One region of the Paenisporosarcina macmurdoensis genome, then DNA from elsewhere that is predicted to be linked to it. Evidence: predicted binding sites of a transcription regulator. Region 1 holds the regulator's gene; the other holds the start of a gene.
The links. Region 1 encodes NrdR, which represses ribonucleotide reductase genes. Its sites were predicted from a motif close to AACACNATATATNGTGTT; they were not measured.
Positions count from the first base shown of each region.

Region 2: the regulator NrdR is predicted to act here: its motif matches at 2,757-2,774, upstream of ACFPYN_RS10785 (vitamin B12-dependent ribonucleotide reductase).

Region 1 covers NZ_JBHSRI010000007.1:133,259-145,982, forward strand. Annotated here, with positions in the region: gene polA (DNA polymerase I) at 1-415, shown strand, start outside; gene mutM (bifunctional DNA-formamidopyrimidine glycosylase/DNA-(apurinic or apyrimidinic site) lyase) at 428-1,300, shown strand; gene coaE (dephospho-CoA kinase) at 1,316-1,906, shown strand; gene ACFPYN_RS07175 (glyceraldehyde-3-phosphate dehydrogenase) at 2,033-3,055, shown strand; gene speD (adenosylmethionine decarboxylase) at 3,271-3,654, shown strand; gene nrdR (transcriptional regulator NrdR) at 3,774-4,241, shown strand; gene ACFPYN_RS07190 (replication initiation and membrane attachment family protein) at 4,260-5,660, shown strand; gene dnaI (primosomal protein DnaI) at 5,644-6,585, shown strand; gene ACFPYN_RS07200 (Fe(3+) ABC transporter substrate-binding protein) at 6,960-8,027, shown strand; gene ACFPYN_RS07205 (ABC transporter permease) at 8,100-9,731, shown strand; gene ACFPYN_RS07210 (ABC transporter ATP-binding protein) at 9,733-10,470, shown strand; gene thrS (threonine--tRNA ligase) at 10,862-12,724, shown strand, end outside.
Region 2 covers NZ_JBHSRI010000018.1:206,759-219,482, forward strand. Annotated here, with positions in the region: gene ACFPYN_RS10770 (AAA family ATPase) at 1-821, opposite strand, end outside; gene ACFPYN_RS10775 (rhodanese-like domain-containing protein) at 903-1,283, opposite strand; gene ACFPYN_RS10780 (lipoate--protein ligase family protein) at 1,792-2,628, shown strand; gene ACFPYN_RS10785 (vitamin B12-dependent ribonucleotide reductase) at 2,802-5,366, shown strand; gene ACFPYN_RS10790 (DUF1385 domain-containing protein) at 5,421-6,290, opposite strand; gene ACFPYN_RS10795 (hypothetical protein) at 6,487-6,909, shown strand; gene aroQ (type II 3-dehydroquinate dehydratase) at 6,969-7,412, shown strand; gene ACFPYN_RS10805 (aminopeptidase P family protein) at 7,413-8,474, shown strand; gene efp (elongation factor P) at 8,492-9,052, shown strand; gene ACFPYN_RS10815 (stage III sporulation protein AC) at 9,241-9,441, shown strand; gene ACFPYN_RS10820 (stage III sporulation protein AE) at 9,851-10,756, shown strand; gene ACFPYN_RS10825 (hypothetical protein) at 10,756-10,917, shown strand; gene ACFPYN_RS10830 (hypothetical protein) at 10,974-11,414, shown strand; gene ACFPYN_RS10835 (SpoIIIAH-like family protein) at 11,411-11,953, shown strand; gene accB (acetyl-CoA carboxylase biotin carboxyl carrier protein) at 12,659-12,724, shown strand, end outside.

The sequences.
Region 1 (12,724 bases):
TTTAAAGAGCTTTCCAGGAGTCAAACAATACATGGATGACATCGTTCATGATGCTAAACAAAAAGGCTTTGTTACAACCATATTAAACAGAAGAAGATACTTGCCTGACATTACAAGCTCAAACTTTAATTTGCGAGGCTTTGCTGAACGAACTGCGATGAATACACCTATTCAAGGGAGTGCCGCAGATATTATTAAGAAAGCCATGATTGATATGGCTGCTCGTTTAGAAAAAGATAATTTACAAGCGAAGATGCTTCTTCAAGTACATGATGAGTTAATTTTTGAAGCACCTCCAGAAGAAATTGCGATATTAGAAAAAATTGTACCTGAAGTGATGGAGCATGCGATTGAATTAAAAGTTCCACTTAAAGTGGATTATGCATATGGTCCAACTTGGTACGATACGAAGTAAGGGGGCAAAAAAATGCCTGAATTACCTGAGGTAGAGGGAGTAGTTAACTCCCTTAAACCTGTGGCTACTGGAAAGACTATTAAAAGAGTAACTATTTCACCGGTCTTAGAAGTGTCTCGTAAGGCAGGGAAGCAAGCTATCATCAAAGGAACCGAGCTTGCTGATTTCCAACAAGGACTAGCAGATGCAAAAATCATTCAAATAGTAAGAAGATCAAAATATATCTATTTTCATGTAGAGAAAGATCAGCAGAGCATGTTATTGGTGAATCATTTAGGTATGACAGGTGCTTGGTTTTATGTTCACGAAACGCATGAGATATCAGAAGAGAAATTCAGAAAACACATACATGTGATCTTCCACTTAGACGACGATATGTTGTTGGTGTATGCGGATATTCGAAGGTTTGGTGAAATGCGGTTACTTCAATCAGAAGGACAATTCCCACCTCTACTACTTATGGCTCCTGAACCGTTCGATGAGCCGGCACTAGACCATTTTCTAGACTTGACTAAGCTGGTTAAATACCGAAACAAGTCCATAAAAGAAGTGATTATGGATGGACAGGTCATTTCTGGCTGCGGCAATATTTATGCGACAGAAGCGTTATTTCGTCTGCATATTCACCCAGCGAGAAAAGTAAATCGCATTAGCCAAAAAAGACTTACAGTACTTTTTCATATGGTAGTCGATGTATTAAATGAAAGTATTTTAGCAGGTGGGAGTTCTATTTCAGACTATCGCAACATCAACGGTGAAGCTGGTGGTATGCAAGATAGACTGCAAATGTACGGGAAGAAACAATGCCCACAATGCTTAATCCCAACAAAACAATGTGTTCTAGGAGGACGAAACTCTTGGTACTGTCCTTCATGTCAAAGATAAGAGGGTGAACATAAGATGATTATAGGATTAACAGGAAGTATTGCGAGTGGCAAGAGCACGATTTCAGCCATGTTAAAAGAAAAAGGATATCCGATTATCGATGCTGACTTAGTTGCGCGATTAGTCGTAGAACCAGGGACATCAAATTTGCGAGAAATTGAGCATACATTTGGGCATGCAGTCACGCATGAGGATGGCACATTAAATCGTGACGCTCTGGGTAAACTTATTTTTGACGATCCTGCAAAAAGGAAACAATTAAACGACTTGATGCATCCAGCTATTCGAAGCGAAATGTTGCGCCAAAGAGATGAACTCTTTGAAAGTGGTCAAAAAACCTTGATTATGGATATTCCCCTTCTTTTTGAAAGTAGATTGCAACACTTCGTAGATAAAATACTAGTCGTATCTGTAACTGAAGAAATGCAGTTGCAACGATTGATGAGTCGCAATTCTCTTTCAGAAGAAGAAGCATCATCAAGAATTCAGTCACAATTACCAATTTCCGAGAAAGAAAAAGGTGCCGATGCGGTAATCTATAATAATGGATCCATTGAACAATCAAAGGAACAATTAGAGCGGATATTAGTCGAGTGGGACATTTAACGTCCCGCTTTCTGAAAAATAGAACATTTCTACATTGCCAACTTTAGGTTTATCTTAATATAAAATGTGTTATACTAATTTCAGGATTAAGACTAACAGTAGAACATACTTGTAGGAGGATTTTTGATGCCAGCTTCTATAGCAATCAATGGTTTTGGCCGCATAGGTCGTATGGTTTTTCGTCAGGCAATACTTCAAAATGATATAAATGTTGTGGCAATTAATGCAACATATCCACCAGAAACTTTAGCACATTTGATAAAGTATGACACAAATCACGGGACGTTTTCCGCGGATGTGAGTGTTGAAGGAAATGCATTAATCGTAAATGGTAAACGAGTTCTACTTGTGAGCGATCGTGACCCATTGAATTTACCATGGAAAGAAATGAACATAGATATTGTCATTGAAGCAACTGGGAAATTTAATGAACGTGAAAGAGCTGCTTTGCATTTACAAGCAGGAGCTAAAAAAGTAATTTTGACAGCACCTGGAAAAAATGAAGACATAACGATTGTAATGGGTGTAAATGAAGATCAATTAAATATTGAAAAACATGACATCATATCTAATGCAAGTTGTACAACGAATTGTTTGGCTCCAGTAGCAAAAGTACTAAATGATACGTTTGGCATCGAAAATGGTCTTATGACAACTGTTCATGCATATACGAATGATCAAATGAATCTTGATAATCCACATAAAGATTTACGTCGTGCAAGAGCTTGTGCTCAATCAATTATTCCTACTTCAACGGGTGCTGCGAAAGCGCTATCATTAGTTTTGCCTGAGTTGAAAGGTAAACTTCACGGTCTTTCTCTCCGTGTGCCTACACCTAATGTGTCACTAGTTGATCTTGTTGTAGACCTTCAAACAGACGTAACTGTTGAAGAAGTAAACGCTGCATTTATTGAAGCTTCTAAGGGTGCTATGAAAGGGATCCTTGGATTTACAACTGAACCACTTGTATCCATTGATTTTAATTCAGATCCTCACTCAGCGATCGTTGATGGATTAACTACAATGGTAATCGGGTCACGTAAAGTTAAAGTACTTGCTTGGTATGACAACGAATGGGGTTACTCAGCTCGTGTACTAGATTTAACGAAAAAAGTTGGAGCAGCTCTAAAAGACAGAGTGAACGTATAATGAAAAATCCTTCCCTGTAAAAGACAGAGGGAAGGATTTTTTTCTTAATCTATTGCATTGTCGTTGAATACGTCATATAATGTGATTCGTGTACTTTAAATATACACTGACTACTTAAAGGGTTAGGACCTCTCTGGACTAACTTTCCCCCGTGGTAGTTGACTTTGATGATTCAAAAATAACCTTATCAAAGGGGGAAACAAACCATGGAAACAATGGAAACAATGGGGCGTCATGTTATCGCAGAACTATGGGATTGCGAATTTGACAAAATAAACGATGTGAATTTCATCGAACGTACATTTGTTGAAGCAGCACTTAAATCAGGAGCAGAAGTACGTGAAGTAGCATTCCACAAATTTGCACCACAAGGTGTAAGTGGAGTCGTGATTATTTCAGAGTCACACTTAACGATTCACAGCTTCCCTGAACACGGTTACGCAAGTATTGATGTATATACATGTGGCGATTTAGATCCAACTATTGCTGCTAAATATATTGCTGATGCACTTGGATCAAAAACTCGTGAAATGACTGAAATTCCACGCGGTATGGGTCCAGTAAGAGCGAGCAAACCTCTCGTAACAGCAAATGCATAAAACATAAACTGTTAAATGAGTAAGCAGAGGAAGAAATTCCTCTGCTTTTTCGATTTATATGGTTTTAATTTGATATAATAAGAACATTAAACGAATGCCGAAAATCGGGAGATTAAAATATGAGATGTCCAGCTTGCCAATATAATGGAACACGCGTCGTGGATTCAAGACCGGTTGACGACAATAAAGCAATTCGCAGAAGAAGAGAATGTGAAGAATGTGCATTTCGTTTTACTACATTTGAAAAAGTAGAAGAAATGCCCTTAATCCTAGTCAAGAAAGATGGGTCACGAGAAGAGTTTAGCCATGAAAAAGTATTACGTGGACTTATTCGGGCATGCGAAAAACGCCCTGTATCTCTTGATGTACTTGAGGGAGTCGTATTCTCCATTGAAAAAGAGTTACGTCGAATCGGAAACTCAGAAGTGAAGTCTGAAGATGTAGGCGAGATGGTCATGGACCGTTTAGCGAAAATTGATGAAGTGGCCTATGTTCGCTTCGCTTCCGTTTACCGCCAATTTAAAGACATTAATGTATTTATTGATGAACTAAAAGACTTATTAAAGAAAAATCCAGAAAACAAGTAGAAAGGAACAGGGTGTTGTATGCAACTTTTGTTTAAAGAACTTCAACCAGTAGATAGCTTCATCATCCAAATGCCTTATCCACTTGCTGATACAGATCGTCAACTCGTCACTATGTTGTACAAGCCAATCATTGGTTCGGATGCGATGAGTTTATACTGCACATTGTGGGCAGAATCTGAGAGTCATATTACGGAGCAATTATCTCATTATTATTTAATGGATGTTTTGAATATGTCATTAAAAAAAATATTTGATGCCCGAGTAGCTCTCGAAGCGATTGGTTTAATGAAAACGTGGAAAAAAGATGATCATGATAAACGCTTGTTTATTTATGAAGTGATAGCTCCACTTGATGCCGCTTCGTTTTTCAGCGAACCAATTTTGGCTACATCTTTATATAGCGTTATTCATGAAAAAGCTTATCTTCGTGTGAGAGAAAGATTCGTGAAAAAACAAGCTCAACAAAGTGGCTATGATAACGTATCGAGAGATTTACAAGACGTCTTTAAGAGCAATCATGATTACACAAAACTTGGACATATATTTAGTCCTGAACAAATGGAGCAACCAAGTAGACCTAAAAAATTACCGTTTTACTCAATGGATTTTGATTTCGATTTATTAAAATCTGGGTTATCTGAGGTCATGATTCCTTCAAATATATTGACCTTACCTGTAAAAGAATTAATTGCTAAAGTGGCTTTCTTATATTCGTTAAATGCACTTGATATGCAAAAAGTATTAATGATGGCTATTGATGATCAAAATCGTATTACAGAAGACCGACTGAAAAAAACAGCCGCTGATTATTATAAACTTTCGATTTCTTCAAAACCACCACGGCTTACTCAAAAGCTTCCACAACAAAATAAAGTCGAGACACAAGATATGGTGCTTTCTAAGGATCAATCTCTTATCAAATACCTAGAAGATACGCCACCACTAGAAGTATTGCGAGATTTATCAAATGGTAAAGAACCAATGCCAGTGGAAGTGGATTTAGCCAATGAACTTATTTTTAAATATAGTTTTCCGCCCGCAGTCGTCAACGTATTGTTGCAATTCGTATTAATTCGGGCCAAAATGAAGTTAAATAAGAATTATGTACACAAAATCGCAGCGCATTGGCAACGTGAGAACATTCAAACTGCAGAGCAGGCCATTGAGATATCAAGAAAAGAACATGATCAATATCTCGATTGGCAAAATTCTGCGAAGACAGCAACACCTTACAAACGAAAAAATGTGCGCGATGAGAAAGTTCCAGAGTGGTTTTATAAAGCGAAAGAAACACGCTCAACGAAACAATCAGTTGTTGAGAATGAAGTAACCGAAGATTGGGAAACAAAAAAACAACAGTTGCTTGAGAAACTCGGTGTAACAGAGGGGCAGGCGAAAACTAGTGGAACCAATAAGTGAAACATTGAAGCGTGTCGTTAATGCACCAGCATTTTCGGAGCGATATGAAAAAATGAAAGCAGAAATACTTGAAAATGATGAAGTCCAAGCATTTTTAGCTAAAAATGGTGAAATTGTGAATAAAGCGATTGTCGATCGCGGACTCGGGAAATTATACGAGTATACAACACAAAATCATGATTGTGAAACATGTGAAAACGTGGCTAACTGTGAAAATATCATGAAAGGCTATGTACCGAAATTAGCAATGATTCGTGGATTAATTGATCTTGACTATGTTAGATGTCGTCAAAAAATCATTGAGGATGAGCGTCGTGAAGTGTCTGCCATGATTTCAAGTATGCACATGCCAAAAGATGTGTTGAAAGCACGACTTGCAACGGTTACGTATGATCACAACACACGCGTTAATCTTGGTACTGCAGCCAATACATTTATGGAGGAACTTAAAACGACAGGTAAATTACCTTCGAAAGGTTTTTACATTTATGGAGAGTTTGGTGTCGGGAAGTCCTACGTATTAGGTGCCCTTGCCAATGAGCTCGCTGAACAAAAAATCAAAATAGTTCTCGTCTATGTACCAGAATTTTTACGTGAGATGAAACACGCTATTCAAGATCAATCGCTTCAAGAGAAAGTCGATTACGTGAAAAAAGCTCCTGTGCTAATGCTCGATGATTTGGGAGCGGAAACATTATCTACTTGGACTCGAGATGAGATCTTAGGTACAGTGCTGCATTATAGAATGGCTGAGAATTTACCGACGTTTATCACTTCAAACTTCGATTACGATGGATTAGAAGAACACTTAGCTTATTCAAGTAAAGGGGAACGAGAGCAAGTAAAAGCTGCTCGTATTATGGAACGAATTCGTTCAATAACCATTCCCATGCGTTTGAGTGGGAAAAACCGTAGAGATGGCTAACGTCATAAAATACGTCATAATTTGTGCTACCAGACTATTACTGTCTGGTAGTTTTTTGGTGGGAAAATGGGTGATGGGGAATAAATGTATGCTGAAAAGGAACATGGTGCTGTTGAATAGGAATAATTCCGTAGTGAACGGGAATAAATACCGAGGGAATAGGATGAATACAAAATGAATAAGAATAAAAATTGGTAAAGACTTATGCTATTTATTTCAAGAAATCAATCGAATAAATAATTAAATTTTTCAGAATAGTACGACTATGTTTATTTCAGATAAGAATTGTTGACAATTCTCATAAGCCATTTATAATTGAGATTGAGAATCGTTTTCAATAGCGATTTACTACATAACAAAGGGAGAGACATCCAGTGAAAAAAGCCTTATACCTAATAATAGCTTTAGCTCTACTTGTATTATCTGCATGTGGAAACGATACAACTACTAAATCCACGTCGAAGAAAGAGACAACTGAAACAAACGAAAGTAAAGAAGTAAACCTATATACAGCACGTCATTATGATGTTGATGATGAACTTTATGCTAAATTCGAAGAAGAAACTGGTATTAAAGTAAACGTCATCAAAGGTGAAGCAGATGAATTGCTTGAGCGTATTAAACGTGAAGGCGATGCAACTAAAGCGGATCTATTCCTAACAGCGGATGCAGGACGATTATTCCGTGCTAAAGATGAAGGTATATTACAAGCAGTATCAAGTGATAAATTAACAGAGCAAATTCCGGCTAACTTCCAAGATGAAGACCAAATGTGGTACGGCTTAACGAAGCGTGCTCGTGTCATTATCTACAATAAAGAAACAGTAAAACCTGAAGAGTTATCAACGTATGAAGCACTAACAGAAGATCAGTGGAAGGGTCGCGTCTTGATTCGTGGGTCTGAAAACGTGTATAATCAATCTTTGTTAGCATCTTTTATTGAAATTAACGGAGAAGACAAAGCTAAAGAGTGGGCTGCAGGACTTGTAGCAAACTTTGCACGTGATCCTGAAGGTGGCGACAGAGACCAAGCAAAAGCAATCGCAGCTGGTGTTGGTGACGTTGCAATCATGAATACGTATTACTTCGGTCAAATGTTAAATTCTGAAGATGCAGAAGAAGTTAAAGTGGCAGAAGGCTTAGGCATTTACTTCCCGAACCAAGACACAACAGGCACACATGTTAACGTAAGTGGCGCTGGTGTTGTAAAAACATCTAAAAACAAAGACAATGCAGTTAAACTTCTTGAGTTCTTATCAGCTCCTGAAGCTCAAGGTACATTTGCAGAAGCTAACTATGAATACCCAGTAAATGAATCAGTTGAAGAAACTGAATTACTTAAATCATGGGGCGAATTTAAAGAACAAGATATTTCACTATCAGTTCTTGGTGATAACAATGCAAAATCAATTTTAATCTTTAATGAAGTTGGTTGGAAATAATTAAATGAACTAGCCCTTGTTACGAATTTCCGTAACAGGGGATTTCTTGGGATTAGAAGAGGTGTTTGGGACGTGCAAAGAAGACTAACAAATGTAAATGTGTGGACGGTATCAGCAGCAATCATTATGATTCTATTATTTTTGCCGAACATAACGATCGTAATGGGTATTTTTTCACCATCCAATGAAAACTGGGCACATATGAAAGAATTCGTCCTAGGGTCTTTTATTCGAACGTCTCTTATTCTCATTAGTGCAACAGCTGTATTAACGATTTCTATTGGTTTAAGCTTGGCGTGGCTTATTGCGCAGTATCAATTTCCTTTACGTAAATTTTTGAAATGGGCTTTGATTTTGCCACTATCCATCCCACCGTTCATTGGAGCTTATACGTATCACGGAATAGTTAATTACACGGGTGTTATACAAACGACACTTCGAGATCGATTTGGTATGGAACTGAATCCAGCCTTTTTTGATATTATGAATTTACCTGGTGCAATATTTATTTATACGATGTTCTTATATCCATATGTTTATACGATTACACGTATTTTCTTATCGCAACAATCAGCCTCACTCATTGAAAGTGCTCGCATGTTGGGGAAGGGACCTTGGCGTACATTTTTCCAAGTCGTTATTCCAATTTCTAGAGTTTCCATTATTGGTGGTGCAAGTTTAGTTGTGCTGGAAGTACTAAATGATTATGGTGTCGTGAAATATTTCGGCATTCAAACATTTACTACCGCGATTTTTCAAACCTGGTTTGGATTAGGTGATATTGAATCATCAATTAAACTTGCAGCATCCCTAATGGGGTTTGTTATCTTTATCTTGGTGATTGAAAAAGTTTTACGTGGAAGACGTCAATACAGCTATTCCACAACAAAAGTGCGACCTTTGCCTCTTATTCATTTAAAAGGATGGAAAGCAGGACTCGCAACTACTTATGGATTAGTAATCTTGAGCTTAGGTTTCTTTATTCCAATTGCTCAACTGGTCGATTGGATGATTTTAACGTATGGTACAATCCCGATGGGTGAATTCTTAATCTATGTAAAAAATTCAGTTTTAGTCGCTGGAATAAGTGCAACAGCCATTATGGTTTTTGCATTAATCGTTGGTAACTTTAGTCGCTTAGTACATGGCAGAGTGGCGAAATTATTGCCCAAGCTGTCCATTCTCGGATATTCTATACCAGGAGCGGTTATAGCTGTGGCAGTTGTCACTGCATTCATCGCATTGGATCGTTTTTTAGTACCTGTTTATCAAATGGTTGGCATTTCGACAACATTGGTATTAAGTGTAAGTTTAATTATGTTAATTTCCGCATACATTATTAGATTCTTTGCGATTGGTTATAATTCCATTGAATCTGGATACGATAAAATAGGAACTGACTTCCGTGACGCTTCGAGACTTTTAGGTGTTGGAGTGACAAAAACATTCTTCAAAGTTGATGTTCCTATGCTGAAAGGTGCCATTATAAGCGGATTTATTTTAGTGTTTATTGATATCTTAAAAGAAATTCCATTAACATTAATTTTACGTCCATTTAATTTCGATACGCTTTCAACTAAAGCATTTCAATATGCAAGTGATGAAAAAATTATGGAAGCTTCACAAGCTTCGTTATTAATTGTCGGTATTAGTGCCCTTGCCATTGTTATTTTCTATAAGTTTCTTGAAAAGGAGCCGGATTAACATGTTTATATCCATAAAAAATGTTTGTTTTTCATATCCAAATACAAATAGTGCAGCACTTAACCAATTTTCAATGAATATTGAAAAAGGGGAAGTGATTTCAATATTAGGTAGAAGTGGTAGCGGAAAAAGCACAATTTTACGCCTACTTGCTGGACTTGAAAAACCAACTCAAGGTTCCTTAACGATACAAAATGAAGTGATATTTGATGATAAAAAATTTTTGCAACCAGAAAAACGAGGAATTGGTATGGTATTTCAAGACTATGCATTATTCCCGCACATGACTGTTGGTGAAAATATATTGTTTGGTTTATTTCAATTGAAAAAATCCGATAAGAAGAAAAGACTTCAAGAAGTTTTGGATTTAGTCGAACTTCAAGATTATGAAAAACGCTATCCACATCAGCTAAGTGGAGGTCAACAACAACGTGTTGCTATCGCACGAGCAATTGCGCCGAATCCGCATTTAATTTTGCTTGATGAACCATTCAGTAATTTGGATGCTGAACTGCAAGTGAAAATACGCAAAGATTTGCGTGAAATCTTGAAAAAAGCAAACATTACATCAATATTCGTTACTCATGATGAAAATGATGCCCATGCTTTGGCTGATCGCATTGTTAAATTGAAGGATGGATGCATCGACTTAATCGGGCGTCCTTGTGACTTGATTGGTACTCATCCACTTCAACAGATAACGCCTATTTTAGAAGAACGTGAATTATTGTCTGTTTAATTTCAAATTTTCTGTTGCATTTCATTTCATGCAAGAGTAGAATGTCAACATACGAATAATGAAATGCCAAGAAGAGGATAACAATTGTCTGTACGACTTTCTAGAGAGAGAAGCCATGGCTGGAAGCTTCTTAAGTACGATAGTCTTTTTACCACCTCGGAGCAGCAACAGTGAACGTCTAAAGTAACTGTTGACGGTAACGGCCCGTTAGCCGGCTCAAAGCTTCATCTTTTTAGTCTTGGACTGAAGAGAAGGAAGAAGGGTGGAACCACGAACTCAAACCTCGTCCCTTTCATAGGACGGGGTTTTTTTGCGTTCAATTTTTTAAAAATGGTGAAAATGAGGGTTCAAAATAACTTTTTGAACTACATCTAAAAAGGGAGTGTTCAACATGTCAGAGACAATTCAACTGAAATTTCCAGATGGTGCGATAAAGGAGTTTCCAAAAGGTACAACAACTGAAGATGTGGCAGCATCAATCAGCCCAGGACTTCGTAAAAAAGCATTGGCTGGTAAATTAGATAACCAACTTGTCGACTTAAAAGCTCCACTTGAACAAGATGGAGAAATTGCCATTGTTATGCCTGGAACAGACGAAGCATTAGAAGTGTTACGTCATAGTACTGCACATGTATTAGCTCAAGCGGTTAAGCGCTTATTTAAAGATGTTAGATTAGGAGTAGGTCCCGTTATTGAAAATGGTTTCTACTATGACATCGATTCACCGCAAGCAATTACTAAAGAAGATTTACTAGTCATTGAAAAAGAAATGAAAAAAATCATTAATGAAAACATTGAAATCGTTCGTCATAATGTGTCTCGTACTGAAGCTTTTGATAAGTTCAAAGAAGATGAATATAAAATTGAGTTATTGGAAGCTATTGCTGAAGATGATCAAGTTTCTATTTATGAACAAGGTGACTTCTTCGACTTATGTCGTGGGGTACACGTGCCTTCAACAGGTAAGATTAAAGAATTTAAGTTGTTGAGTATTGCGGGTGCTTACTGGCGTGGGAACAGCGACAATAAAATGTTGCAACGTATTTACGGGACTGCATTCTTCACTAAAGAAGAGCTTGCAGCACATTTACAAATGCTTGAAGAAGCAAAAGAACGTGACCACCGTAAAATCGGTAAGGAACTTAATTTATTCATGAACTCACAAAAAGTAGGTCAAGGTTTGCCGATGTGGTTACCAAAAGGCGCAACAATTCGTCGTATCATCGAACGCTATATTGTGGATAAAGAAATAAAGCTTGGATATGACCATGTATATACTCCAGTTATGGGGAGTGTTGAATTGTACAAAACAAGTGGCCACTGGGATCACTATCAAGACGATATGTTCCCGGTCATGAGTATGGATAATGAAGATTTGGTTTTACGACCAATGAACTGCCCGCATCATATGATGATCTTTAAAAATGGCATTCATTCATACCGTAACTTACCTATTCGTATTGCCGAGCTTGGTACAATGCACCGTTATGAAATGTCCGGGGCATTATCGGGACTTCAAAGAGTACGTGGGATGACATTGAATGATGCACATATTTTCGTTCGTCCAGATCAAATTAAAGATGAGCTTAAACGTGTAGTTCAATTAGTTATTGATGTATATAAAGACTTTAACATTGAAGATTATTCATACCGTTTGTCATATCGCGATCCAGATGATAAAGAAAAGTACTTTGATGATGACGATATGTGGAATAAAGCTCAAAGTATGCTGAAAGATGCAATGGATGAGCTTGGATTGGATTACTACGAGGCAGATGGCGAAGCGGCGTTCTATGGTCCTAAATTGGATGTCATGGTGAAAACAGCCATTGGTAAAGAAGAAACGTTATCTACGGTCCAACTAGACTTCTTGTTACCGGAGCGGTTTGATCTTTCCTACATCGGTGAAGATGGCAAACAACATCGTCCGGTCGTCATCCACCGTGGAGTCGTATCAACTATGGAACGTTTTGTTGCCTTCTTAATTGAAGAATACAAAGGAGCTTTCCCAACATGGTTAGCACCTGTTCAAGTACAAGTAATTCCGGTTTCAAACGAAGTACATTTTGATTATGCAAAAGGCATCATAGAAAAACTACAAGCTGCAGGCTTACGTATCGATATGGATGACCGCGAAGAGAAACTTGGGTATAAAATTCGAGAAGCACAGATGCAAAAAATTCCGTATATGCTTGTACTTGGCGACAAAGAAATGGAAAGTGGTTTTGTAAACGTGCGTAAATACGGGGAACAG
Region 2 (12,724 bases), on a different contig from region 1:
GCTGGAGCTAATCTTGTGACGATGCCAAATACTTCTTGTATCGAATGACTGCCAGTAAATTCTGTAATTTGCCAATACACAACGGGTGCATTTGTTGAGCCTGTAATGGACTTAACTAATGTGGTTTTTCCGTTTCCAGGAGAGCCATAAAGTAAAATGCCTCGCTTATAGGGCAAGCCATATTCTTTAAAAAATTGTCCGTCTGCTGTGAAAAACTGATCGATGGAGCGGAAAATATCTTGTTTAACCGAATCCACTAACATGACATCTTCACGGCTAACAACAGAGTGTTCACCGTAATTGCGGCGCTTCACGCCGTCTTCCGTATCCACTAAAAACGTAACAGACTGCATCAACATTTGGCGCAATTTTTCGTTTATATCTTGTAAAAAAGTTAATGCCTTTTCTGGAGATTGGGCATAGCAATGAAACTCTGGCCAACTATGATCAGCAGTGTAGAACGATACAATGGTTAAGGCTACTTCATGATCAGGGAAATAAATAATTTGATTTTCAAACGTATTGACGATCTTCAAATGGCTGTCATTAGCATCCTCAGTAGTTGTTGCTACTTTTCCAAGACTTCGTGTCTCGTAGATGTGACAAAGAGATTCGTACGGAAGGAGGCCCTTTTCCATCATTTCAAGAACGTTGGTATCAAGTTGAGAAATGGTTTCACCGATATAGATATGTTGCCATTGTCCTGATTGTCTATTTTCTAGCACTTCGATGATGCGTTTGGATACGAATGCAAGATCTTCGTAATGGGGAAGAGTTTGTCTTGTATCTTCATTGTGTGAAATAAGCGTAAATGGTTTCATAACGGCCTCCCTTAAAATATGACTAAATAATAACGATTAAATTTAAAAAAAGTTCCTCCAATTGGAAGAACTTAATGATATTTATTTTGTTTTAATTTTACCAGTCCACTTTTTGAAGCCGCCATCTAATTGATAAATCTGTGTGTATCCTTTTTTCTTAAGAAACAAAGCCGTACGTGCGCTTCTTGCGCTATTTTGACAATACAAGTAAACAGGTTTGTCTGAACGAATTTCTTTGACGCGTTGACGCATTTGTGAAGAAGGGATGTTACGTGCACCTAGTATGTGCCCGCCATCAAATTCTTTTGGTTCACGGACGTCTACGAGTTGTGCTTTACGGTACCCCTCAATAAACTGTTCTTGGGTTAAACCTGAAACAGCTTTCTTCAATCGAAGTGCTGATACTAAAAAGTACACCACCAAAACAAATAAAGCAGCACTGATAATATATAAAAATGTCAAAACAACTTCCCCTTTCTCTCTATGTTTTTATTATACTATTTTCTTGTGAGAAAACCCATCTTTTTAAAGGACCATTGATTGGCTAAAAAGTCATTTTTTTTTGATCAAGAAGGTATTCATTTAGTTAGAATGATGATTCACCAATCTCAAATATCAATTTATTAAGCTGTATACGAGTCAATTCCATAAATCATAAAATCGAATGTAAACACGAATATTGTAAAAACAGAGATTCTGCGGATTTCCGTTACGGTCGGTCGCTTTGCACTGGCGGTCTGTGTGCTCCTAGATCTTTACGCTTTCAAAAGGGTCACACTGGAGACGCTTTTCCCGCTGCAAAGATATTGGACGACTCCAATATCTTTGCAGCGAGTAAACGCATGAGTACATGTTTTTCTGGCCGCACTTCACTCCAATCAACAAATATACTGTAGATTTCCAAAAAATAATTTAGTAGCCACATGACATTTGGTTTGTTAATATGAAGAGCATTGTGAGGGGGAACTATATGTCTAAACCGACTTGGTATTTTATTAATTCAGGCGCTTGTCGTCCATCTTATAATATGGCCTTAGATGAAGCATTATTAGATTGGCATAGCGAAGGACTCCTGCCTCCGATTGTACGTTTTTATGGGTGGACTCCTGCCACATTATCGATTGGTTACTTTCAAAATGTTGAGAAAGAAATTAATATGGAAGAAGTTAAGAAGCATAACTTAGGTTTTGTTCGTCGTCCAACAGGTGGTCGAGGAGTATTGCATGAACATGAATTAACATATAGCATTATCGTCAGTGAAGATTACCCAAATATGCCAGCGACAGTCACCGAAGCTTATCGGGTATTAAGTGAAGGTTTATTAATCGGGTTTCAAAAACTTGGGCTTGATGCCTATTTCTCAGTGCCTGATACAGTCGAAAAGAAAAGTGATTTAAAAAATCCTAAAAGTGCGGTTTGTTTTGACGCCCCATCTTGGTATGAGTTGGTAGTAGAAGGTAAGAAAGTAGCAGGCAGTGCACAAACGCGACAAAAAGGTGTAATCCTACAGCACGGAGCGATCTTACTTGATTTGGATGAAGACAAACTCGTCTCTTTATTTAATTATCCATCTGAAGAAGTGAAGGCTCGTGTTCGCAGAGGGTTGCCAGAAAAAGCCGTAGCGATAAATCGTATTCGGAAGACTCCCGCAACTATTGAAGAATGTATTGAAGCATTTAAAAGTGGATTTGCGGAGGGATTAGATGTTAATCTTGAGCCTTATTCTCTTACGAATGAACAAATAGAATATGTAAAAGAGTTAGAAACTAGGCGTTATGCACATGATGATTGGACTTACCGAAAATAGAAGGTATAAAGTATTATTTTTAATATAAAATAAGGAATATTTACCTATAGACGTTGCGTATGTATGTTCGGCCATACATGCGCTTCAATTGATTTAAATATCAATATGTAGTAATATATTTAATTATACGCACTATATATAGTGTTTTCGACCTTACATAGGAGGAATGAATTATGGTACTAATTTCTAACGATACGATTGGTAAATTGAACATTAATGCATTAAATCAGGATATTCTTTCTTTCCCACAAGTACATCAAATTACGCAAGACATGACACTAACGCACAAAGGTGTTTCTCGCTTAGTAATGCTTGATCGCTATTCATTTAAAGATATGTCAAAAGATACGTTGAAAGAAGGAGACTTCGTCGTATTAACGGTGAAAGAAGATCCTAAATTCCCAGCACGTGGCTTAGGTTATATTGTTTCTATAGACCGTGCAACAAACAAAGCAAAAGTGTTAATTGAAGAGGACTACCGAAGTGCCATTGATGACCCAACGGAGCAACAATTGGGAATCGTTAATCGATCAATTCATGTAATTGAAAAACCATTGGAAGTTTATTATGAACAAATTGCAAAACGTAATGCAACTGGATTAGCATCAGTAGAAACAACTGAAGAAAAGAAACAAGAATGGTTCCAAAAGTTTTATGAGCAATTGGTAGCATTGAAATTTATACCTGCTGGACGAGTTCTTTATGGAGCAGGAGCAGGTACTGATGTGACTTATTTCAACTGTTATGTTATGCCGTTTGTACCAGATTCGCGTGAAGGGATTTCTGATCATCGTAAACAAGTGATGGAAATCATGAGTCGTGGTGGTGGCGTTGGAACGAATGGATCAACACTTCGTCCACGTAATACGCTTGCAAAAGGTGTTAACGGAAAATCATCTGGCTCAGTATCATGGTTAGATGATATTGCGAAGTTAACTCATCTAGTAGAACAAGGTGGCAGCCGACGTGGTGCTCAAATGATCATGCTAGCGGATTGGCATCCTGATATTGCGGAATTTATTATTTCAAAAATGCAAAACCCTAGAATTCTTCGCTTCTTAATCGAGAATACAGAAGATGAAACCATCAAAGAACTTGCGAAAGATAAACTTAACTTCAAAGCATTAACTCAGCAAGAAGAAGCGATGTATCAAGGTATTGTCAATTACAAAGCAATTCCTGGACTTGGTGGATTTAGTGATGGAATTATCCGCGATGCAGAAACAAAATTAACAGATGGTGGTACTTACAGCGTAAACAATTCAGAGTTCTTAACTGGTGCTAATATTTCAGTTACGCTAACTGATGACTTTATGAAAGAAGTAGAACTAGACGGCGATCATGCACTTCGATTCCCAGCTGTTGAAACTTACACTTCAGAAGAAATGGCTGTTTATAATGAGAAATGGCATGAAATTGGAGACGTTCGTGAATGGGAAAAACAAGGCCATAGTGTCCGTACTTATCGCACAATGAAAGCGAAAGACTTATGGAATTTAATTAACATTTGCGCAACATACTCTGCAGAACCTGGGATTTTCTTTATTGATAATGCAAACGAAATGACCAACGCTAAAGCATATGGACAACAAGTGGTTGCAACGAACCCGTGTGGAGAACAACCATTAGCACCTTATTCTGTATGTAACTTAGCAGCTGTCAATTTAGCTCAGTTTGCTCAAAAAGAGTCGAAAACAGTCGATTTTGAATCTTTGAAAGAAACGGTACGTGTCGGTGTACGTATGCAAGATAACGTGATTGATGCAACTCCTTACTTCTTAGAAGAAAATGAAGTACAAGCTCGAGGTGAACGTCGTGTTGGCCTTGGTGTTATGGGACTTGCCGACTTGCTGATTTATTGTGAAAAAGAATATGGATCAGATGAAGGTAATGTATTAGTTGATCAAATTTTTGAAACAATTGCTGTGGCAGCGTACGAAACTTCTGCTGAACTTGCAAAAGAACGCGGTAGTTTCCCGTTCTTAGAGGGTGAAACGCTAGAAGAAACCAATCGACTACGCCAAGCATTTATCAATACAGGATTCATGAAAAAAATGGCTCCTCATGTACGTGAATCGATTATTGAAAATGGAATTCGTAACTCTCACTTACTAACTGTTGCGCCAACGGGATCAACTGGAACAATGGTTGGAGTTTCGACAGGCTTAGAACCTTATTTCTCATTCACCTATTATCGTAGTGGTCGTTTAGGGAAATTCATTGAAGTAAAAGCTGATATTGTACGTGAATACTTAGAAGCAAATCCGCATGTAGATGCTGCTAATTTGCCAGAGTGGTTTAAAGCATCAATGGAATTAGCACCAGAAGCTCATGCTGATGTGCAGTGTATTATTCAGCGTTGGATTGATAGTTCTATTTCTAAAACAGTAAATGCACCTCGTGGATATACAGTGGAACAAGTACAAGGTGTATACGAACGACTGTATCGTGGAGGGGCTAAAGGTGGTACGGTGTATGTTGATGGAAGTCGAGATGCGCAAGTATTAACACTAAAAGCAGAAGAAAATGTGATGGATGAACATCATTATGAAGAGAAAATCATAGAAAATCGTCCGATTGTATTAGTGGATACGATTCAAGCTTTACGCTCTACGACGGTGACAATTGGCTCTGAAGCAGGAAATAAATGTCCAGTCTGTAGACAAGGTACAGTAGAAGAAATGGGTGGCTGCAATACATGTACGAGTTGCGGTGCTCAATTGAAATGTGGTTTATAGAACAAATAGCTTCACTTCACATTGAAGCTATAAAATAGAAAAACGCACATTGTATCAGTTAGATACAACGTGCGTTTTTTCTATTTCTCTTAATTTGGTAAAAGATGCAATTGCTACTTCTACTTGTTCATCTTGCGGTTCTTTCGTTGTTAATAACTGTAACCACAAACCGGGATAACCTAAGTAACGAAGTACCGGGACGTTCCGAAGTGCATTAGTTGTTTGTAATACTTCAAATGAAATACCTAGAACTACAGGAATTAATAAGATCCGATTGACCACACGTAACCATAATGGATCTGTTGGTACTAAAAAGTAGATAAACATGCCGACAATTACTGTAAATAAGATGAAGCTACTGCCACAGCGGTAATGAAGTCTAGATTGAATTTGAACATTTTGGACCGTCAGTGGTAAATTCTGCTCAAACGCATTAATTACTTTATGTTCAGCACCATGATATTGGAATACCCGTTTGATAAGAGGAGTCAATGAAACAAAGAAAATATAACTAAGAAGTAACAGTAGTTTAAAAGAACTTTCTAACACAATTTGTCCAGTTTTAGAAGGAACTAAAAAATCGAAGAAATCTGCCAAAAAAACAGGAAGTAATGTGAAAATAAATTTTCCGAATAAAAAAGATAAAATCCCGATGGCAGCGACACCCAACACCATTTGAATCTTAGAAACTTCTTCTACTTTTTCTACCTCTTGGCCAGGCACGACATCATAGCGATCACTCGCGAAGTTAATATGTTTGGAGCCATTTGCAGCAGCTTCTACAATCGCAACAACACCACGAACAAAAGGGATTTTCTTCAATTTTTGAAAAAGAGGTTTCTTTTCTCTCGGTAAATGATAATAATCAATGGATTTATCTAGTCTGCGAATGGCTGTAACGGTATGATCTTTCCCACCGAACATAACTCCTTCTAAAAGAGCTTGTCCTCCATATACGGGTGCTTTGCTATCTTTTCCCAATCACTTGCACCACTCTCTGAATGTTTAATTTTTTGTATAACTAAACCATTGTACTAAAATTTTGGAAAAAGTACTATTAGCGTGAATAGAGTGGGAGAAATCAGTCAAAAATGGCAGAATAGAAAGGATTGTGATTTGATTGAAAGGTACTCACTATCTATGGATATCATCTGCACATGCAGTGGTTTTTACAACAATATTAGGTTTTCTTCATGTATTTAAATTTATTAAATGGCATCCATTAAACTGGACAGAGACTTTTCAAATATTTCCTCATTCACATGTTTCAATTAAGTGGATACTCACTTTTTTTATCGTCTTTTTGATCATAAATATTGCGATGGGGATATTGCTACTTGTCAAAAAAATGCCAGCCATTTCTAGTTCAATCCTGTTAGGATTTGCCATTTGGATATTATTGGAATGGGCAATTTATAAAGAATTCTCAAGTATAGGGTGGCATTCTATTCCGATATTAACGGTTATTCTACTAATCTCAAGAGCTCTTGCAGAAACAATTGTTTATTATGACCGAGCTGTATATGATGATGACCGAAAGTAGTTGCCGCACTTATTAGTTATGATAAAATGAAAGGGTACGATGCAATTAGGGGGAATAATGTGAAGATTCTTTGTTTGAATGGACCGAACTTAAATCGTTTAGGAAAACGTGAACCAGCAATTTACGGATCGGAAACATTAGAAGATGTGCAGCAAACGCTTATAACTTACGGCGAACAATCTAATGTACAGGTAGAATGTAAACAATCAAATCACGAAGGTGATTTAATCGATTGGCTTCACCTCGCTGAAGATACCGAAATTAAAGGGATTATATTCAACCCTGGAGCATACACCCATACAAGTTACGCCATACGTGATGCCATTGCATCTATATCAATTCCAGTAATAGAAGTTCATATCTCGAATATCCATAGTAGAGAAAGTTTCCGTCACCAATCGGTGTTAGCTGCTGTTTGCGTGGGGCAAATTTGCGGACTAGGAACATTTGGTTATACATTAGCACTAGAAACATTTTTACATAGAAGAAAAGGGGAATCTTAAATGGAGAAATTATCTAAATTACGTCAGGCACTTGTGGAACATCAGATTGATGCTTTATTGATAACAAGCGGGTACAATCGTAGATACATAACAGGCTTTACAGGAACAGCTGGAGTTGCCATTGTTTCTCAAGAACAAGCAATTTTTATTACAGATTTCCGTTATACGGAACAAGCCGCAACAGAAATTAATGGTTTTGAAATCGTCCAACATTCAAAAACATTAATTGAAGAAGTTAGTGTGCAATTAGAAAGAATGGGTTCAGAAAAAGTAGGTTTTGAAAAAGATAACATGACTTATGCCATGTTTGAAAGTTATCAAAAGGCTGTTAAAGCAGAGCTAGTACCTGTCTCTGGATTAATTGAGAAAATCCGCTTGATAAAGACGCCTCAAGAGATTAAGATTATTAAGGCTGCCGCAGACATCGCAGATGCGGCTTTTGAACATATTATTACGTATATCGCAGCTGGAAAAACAGAATTAGAGGTTTCTAATGAACTAGAGTTCTTTATGCGTAAACAAGGTGCCTCTTCTTCTTCCTTTGATATCATCGTGGCATCGGGACTCCGATCAGCACTTCCACATGGTGTGGCAACAGATAAGATCATTGAAAAAGGTGATTTTGTTACATTGGACTTCGGTGCACTGTATAATGGATACGTATCGGACGTAACGAGAACAGTTGCTGTTGGAGAACCAAGCGATCACTTAAAAGAGATATATCAAATTGTTCTTGATTCACAAATGTTATCTTTGGAAAAAATTAAACCAGGTATGACCGGAATCGAAGCGGATGCTGTTGCTCGAGATTACATTAAATCAAAAGGCTACGGAGAAGCTTTTGGACATTCTCTAGGACACGGTATTGGCTTAGAAGTACACGAAGGACCTGGATTATCATTCCGTTCGGATGTGGTTCTTGAAGAAGGAATGGTCATTACAATTGAACCTGGTATATACTTACCGGGTATCGGTGGCGTTCGTATTGAAGATGATTCAATAATGACAGCGATCGGGAATAGCAAAATAACACATTCTACAAAAGAGTTACTTATCTTATAAATTTTGGAGGAAATAAAATGATCTCAGTAAATGATTTTAAAACAGGTGTAACAATTGAAGTAGATGGTGGTATTTGGCGCGTACTAGACTTCCAACATGTAAAACCAGGTAAAGGCGCAGCGTTCGTACGTTCTAAATTGCGCAACATCCGAACTGGTGCTGTGAATGAGAAAACATTCCGGGCTGGAGAAAAAGTAGCAAAAGCTCAAATTGATAACCGTAAAATGCAGTATTTATATGCAAACGGTGATACACATAATTTCATGGATACTGACACATATGAACAGATTGAACTTGACTCAAAACAAATCGAGTATGAATTGAAATTCTTGCGCGAAAACATGGAAGTTCAAATTATGCAGTATCAGGGTGAAACGTTAGGTGTTGAATTACCGAATTCGGTTATTTTAATCGTTGCAGAAACAGAGCCTGGTATTAAAGGTGATACATCAAGTGGTGGTACGAAGACAGCTGTTTTAGAAACGGGTCTTTCAGTACAAGTACCATTCTTTATAAACGAAGGCGATCGACTGATCATTAATACAACAGATGCTGCTTACGTTTCAAGAGCACAATAAAAAGTGAAAAGCGCCACTTTAGCGCTTGGAGCTAGACCTAGCTAAACTTGAGTTAAGAAAATCTGTAAAAGTATTTAATTTTATAATAAGTTGCCAATTGCATTTTATGCAATTGGCAACTTTTTTTTCATGAATGGACTTTTTTGAGCATACGATGAAGAGACAAAGGAGGGGACAAGTCGGAATTTATGGATGTAATTCGAGTGGCAGGGATTGGATTAATTCTTGCGTTGTTGCACCTTTTCTTTGAGCAAACAGGGAAAAAAGAATTTACATTTTTTTTATTTGTTTTTGGTTATCTATATATGACGATTGAAATGTTGCGATTTCTTCGGTTCTTTTTTGAAGAAATTACTGCTTTTTTCGAATGGCTCACCATTTCGGTGTAAATTATGCAAATCATCCTAGTAACGATAGTGATTATATTTCTGATGTTGTTGCTACAACAAATTCTTCCACAGTTCACACCTCTTCTGCTTAGTTTTTTCTTTTTTATCTTGCTTTCGAATATTCTTTTTCAAATGCTAATACCAGTTGTTCGCACGGTTCTCGAACAAGCTCCAAAAGAAGCTCTACCAATCGTACGGGTTTTAATAATCTCGGTTTTTTTGACATTTATCGGTGAAGCTTTGTCTGAATGGAGCCGGAATTTAAATTTAAATGCGTTTGCTCCCATTATCACTATTAGTTGCCATTTATTAATACTGACCTATTGGTTGCCACTCATCCAACAAATGTTTACGACACTTACGCGGCTATTGATCGAATAATTCAGGTAATTGAGGGGTGAGACGGTTCATGCTTGAACCCTTATATGCCTATGTTTTTGGTGTAACCCGATACTTTATGGTTCTTCTTATTGCCATCATTTTTGGCATGATCCTTGATATTATATTTCCTCAAGGAAAACGATGGACAAGACTTGCTCTTTTTTGTATAGCAGTGTTATACACACTTACCCCTGCTATTGAGGCGATGCACGAAATGCAACAATTTGCCAAACAAATGGTAACTGTATTTATGAGTGTTTATCCGGTATTAACAGCTGGTTTACTATTGAATAGCGGAACAATGGCTTTTTCAATTTGGAATCCAGCTTTATATGTATTTATTCAATTTACAGTGGTGCTAACAGAGAGAATGCTGATCCCTTTGTTAATGACGACGATTTTACTTGATTTTATTAGTCGTTTTCATCCTGCGACTCCATTTACTAAACTGACAGACATCATTCGAACGTCACTGCTCAGTATAGTTTCAGCAGTTGTCGTTATCTATAGTTTCTTCATATCAGTTCAAGGGTTTATTTCGTGGAATATCTCGAGTGCTGTTACAGAACCTATTAAAAAAATAATTCAACAAAACATTCCTTTTGTCGGATCATTTTTAACGGATAGCCTTAGTACATTTACTCGTTTTTCGTCATCCATCACCTCCATCACTGGTGGTGGGATTGCGTTTTCCATACTACTCGTGGTATTAGTTCCCACACTTAAAACATTAGGTGTGGCATTTTGCTACCGATTCGTTGCTGCGATCATTGAGCCGTTTGGTCCTGAAGATTTAGCTAGCTTCTTGGATGATATCGGAAAATCTATTTTCGTCTTAAGCATTTTGTCATTTTTAATAGCTTTTGCGTTTTTCTACACAGCGATCTTTGTTGTTATTTTAGTGAAATTTTCTCTATTAATGAGGGGTGCTTGATGTCCGAATGGTTAAAAGGATTAGTGTTTATTATATTGTTAAGCGAAATCCTTCAGGCGGTTTTCACAGACTCAGATTCCAGTGAAAAACTGGAGCAATACACCAAATTAGGACTGGCCATGTACATGATGTTATTTATCTCTTCATTTTTCTATGAATAGTTGATGAATGAGTTTCATATAGTTTATCAAATGCCTGTCTCACTTAAGAGAGGAGCGTGATTCCATCCATTAAACAGAATCGTATGAAAAGCGGACTCCTGCTCGCAAGCCTCTTGGTATTCATGGTGTTTTTCTTATTTAATGAATCCATTTTCACCAAGCAACCGAACACAACCAGTCAGTCACAAGACACAGCAACACAAGAACAATCATTGAAAAAAGCATTGGAAAAAATGGCTGGGGTAGGTGAAGTCGAATTATTTTTTTATACAGGCACGAACGAGCCTCTTCAAACAGTTTCGGAAAAACCTAGCTTCGCATTGTTTGATCAAAAGACAGATGATCAAACAAAGATTCAATCCGTTTTAGTTGTAGCAAAAGGGGCAGATCAAGCCCAAACCAGATTAAAGTTAATAAAATATTTATCGGCAGTATTAATACTGCCGGAACATCGAATTGTCGTCGTCCCGATGGATGAGAAAGGGGTTTCTAAATGAAAGTCAAAAAACGTACAGTGTGGATGCTAACTTTATTAAGTTTAGTAGCAGTAGTTTCGGTGTATTACGTGCAAGAGCCCAACAACATGCCCTTTGATGGTTTAGCTATTTTCTCAGATGAAGCAATTGATCAAATGACGGTCGATGAAGGAGCTAAAGATGAGTCAGTGACACCAGTATATGCTCAAAGTGCGTTATTTGAAGAGATGAGAATGGAAGCACTAAATGAACGTAGTGAAGTAAGAGCACAGCTAACAACAAAAATTACTTCAAGTGAAATGTCTGCTGATGATATTAATGAAGCCTACAGTAAAATGGAAGACTTAACAGCTCGAGATGCTACAGAAGCAATGCTTGAAATGCTTATCCGTTCATTAGGATATTCAGATGCTCTAGTTCAAACTGAAACAGGTGTAGTAAAAGTAATGGTTATCTCAGATGAATTAGGAAAAGCGCAAGCAAACGAAATTATCCACATCGTCAAAAAAGAGTGGGAAGATGCTAAAAAAGTACAAGTAACATTCCAACCAGCTTCATAATGTATAGGGCTGTCTAATAAGTCCCTAAAATATAACAGGTGAAGAAAAACGAGTCGTTTTTCTTCACCTGTTTTTATGTTTTCACATTTTGAAAGTAGCGGGCGGTTACACTACATTGTGAACGGATTCCTTTACGTATTGTGATCTCTTCTCCTACTTCAATCGCGGCCGTTAAAGTGGTTACTTATCCTTCAAATTCATGGGCAATGATTTTGGAATAATAGTAGGTGCGCAATTTTCTTTTTTAGGAACGTAAGTATCCTCCTGAATTGCAAGTGAACGTGAAATTTGTTCAATGACTTAATTTTGATACGTAATCTTTGGATTGCACATAAAAAATCGTCCTTTCTAAATGATATCTAGTAACTTTCATTTAACAAGATAGGACGATTTTTTGTGTTTGTTTTTAAAGCGACGTTGTATATTACTGTTAAAGATTGTAGTGGAAGGCGGCGACTCCAGCGGGAACAGCGTGTCCAGGTGAGACCCCGCAGGAGCTAGCGACGAGGAGGCTCACGGACCGCCCGCGGAAAGCGTCCGCCTGAAACGGAAATCTACAGCAACGGTGTCGAGCTAAATGGCGATTTCCGCTTTTCGATTTAGTACCAACTCTTAAAGAATTTTTGGTTATCTATTTCAAATTTTCTTAATAACGACTAAAATAGAAGAGGAACCTAATTCGATACATGGTAAGGGGAGTATTAAATGTTAAAAATACAAGAAATTCGTGAAATTATTAAATTAATTGACCATTCATCTATTGATGAGTTT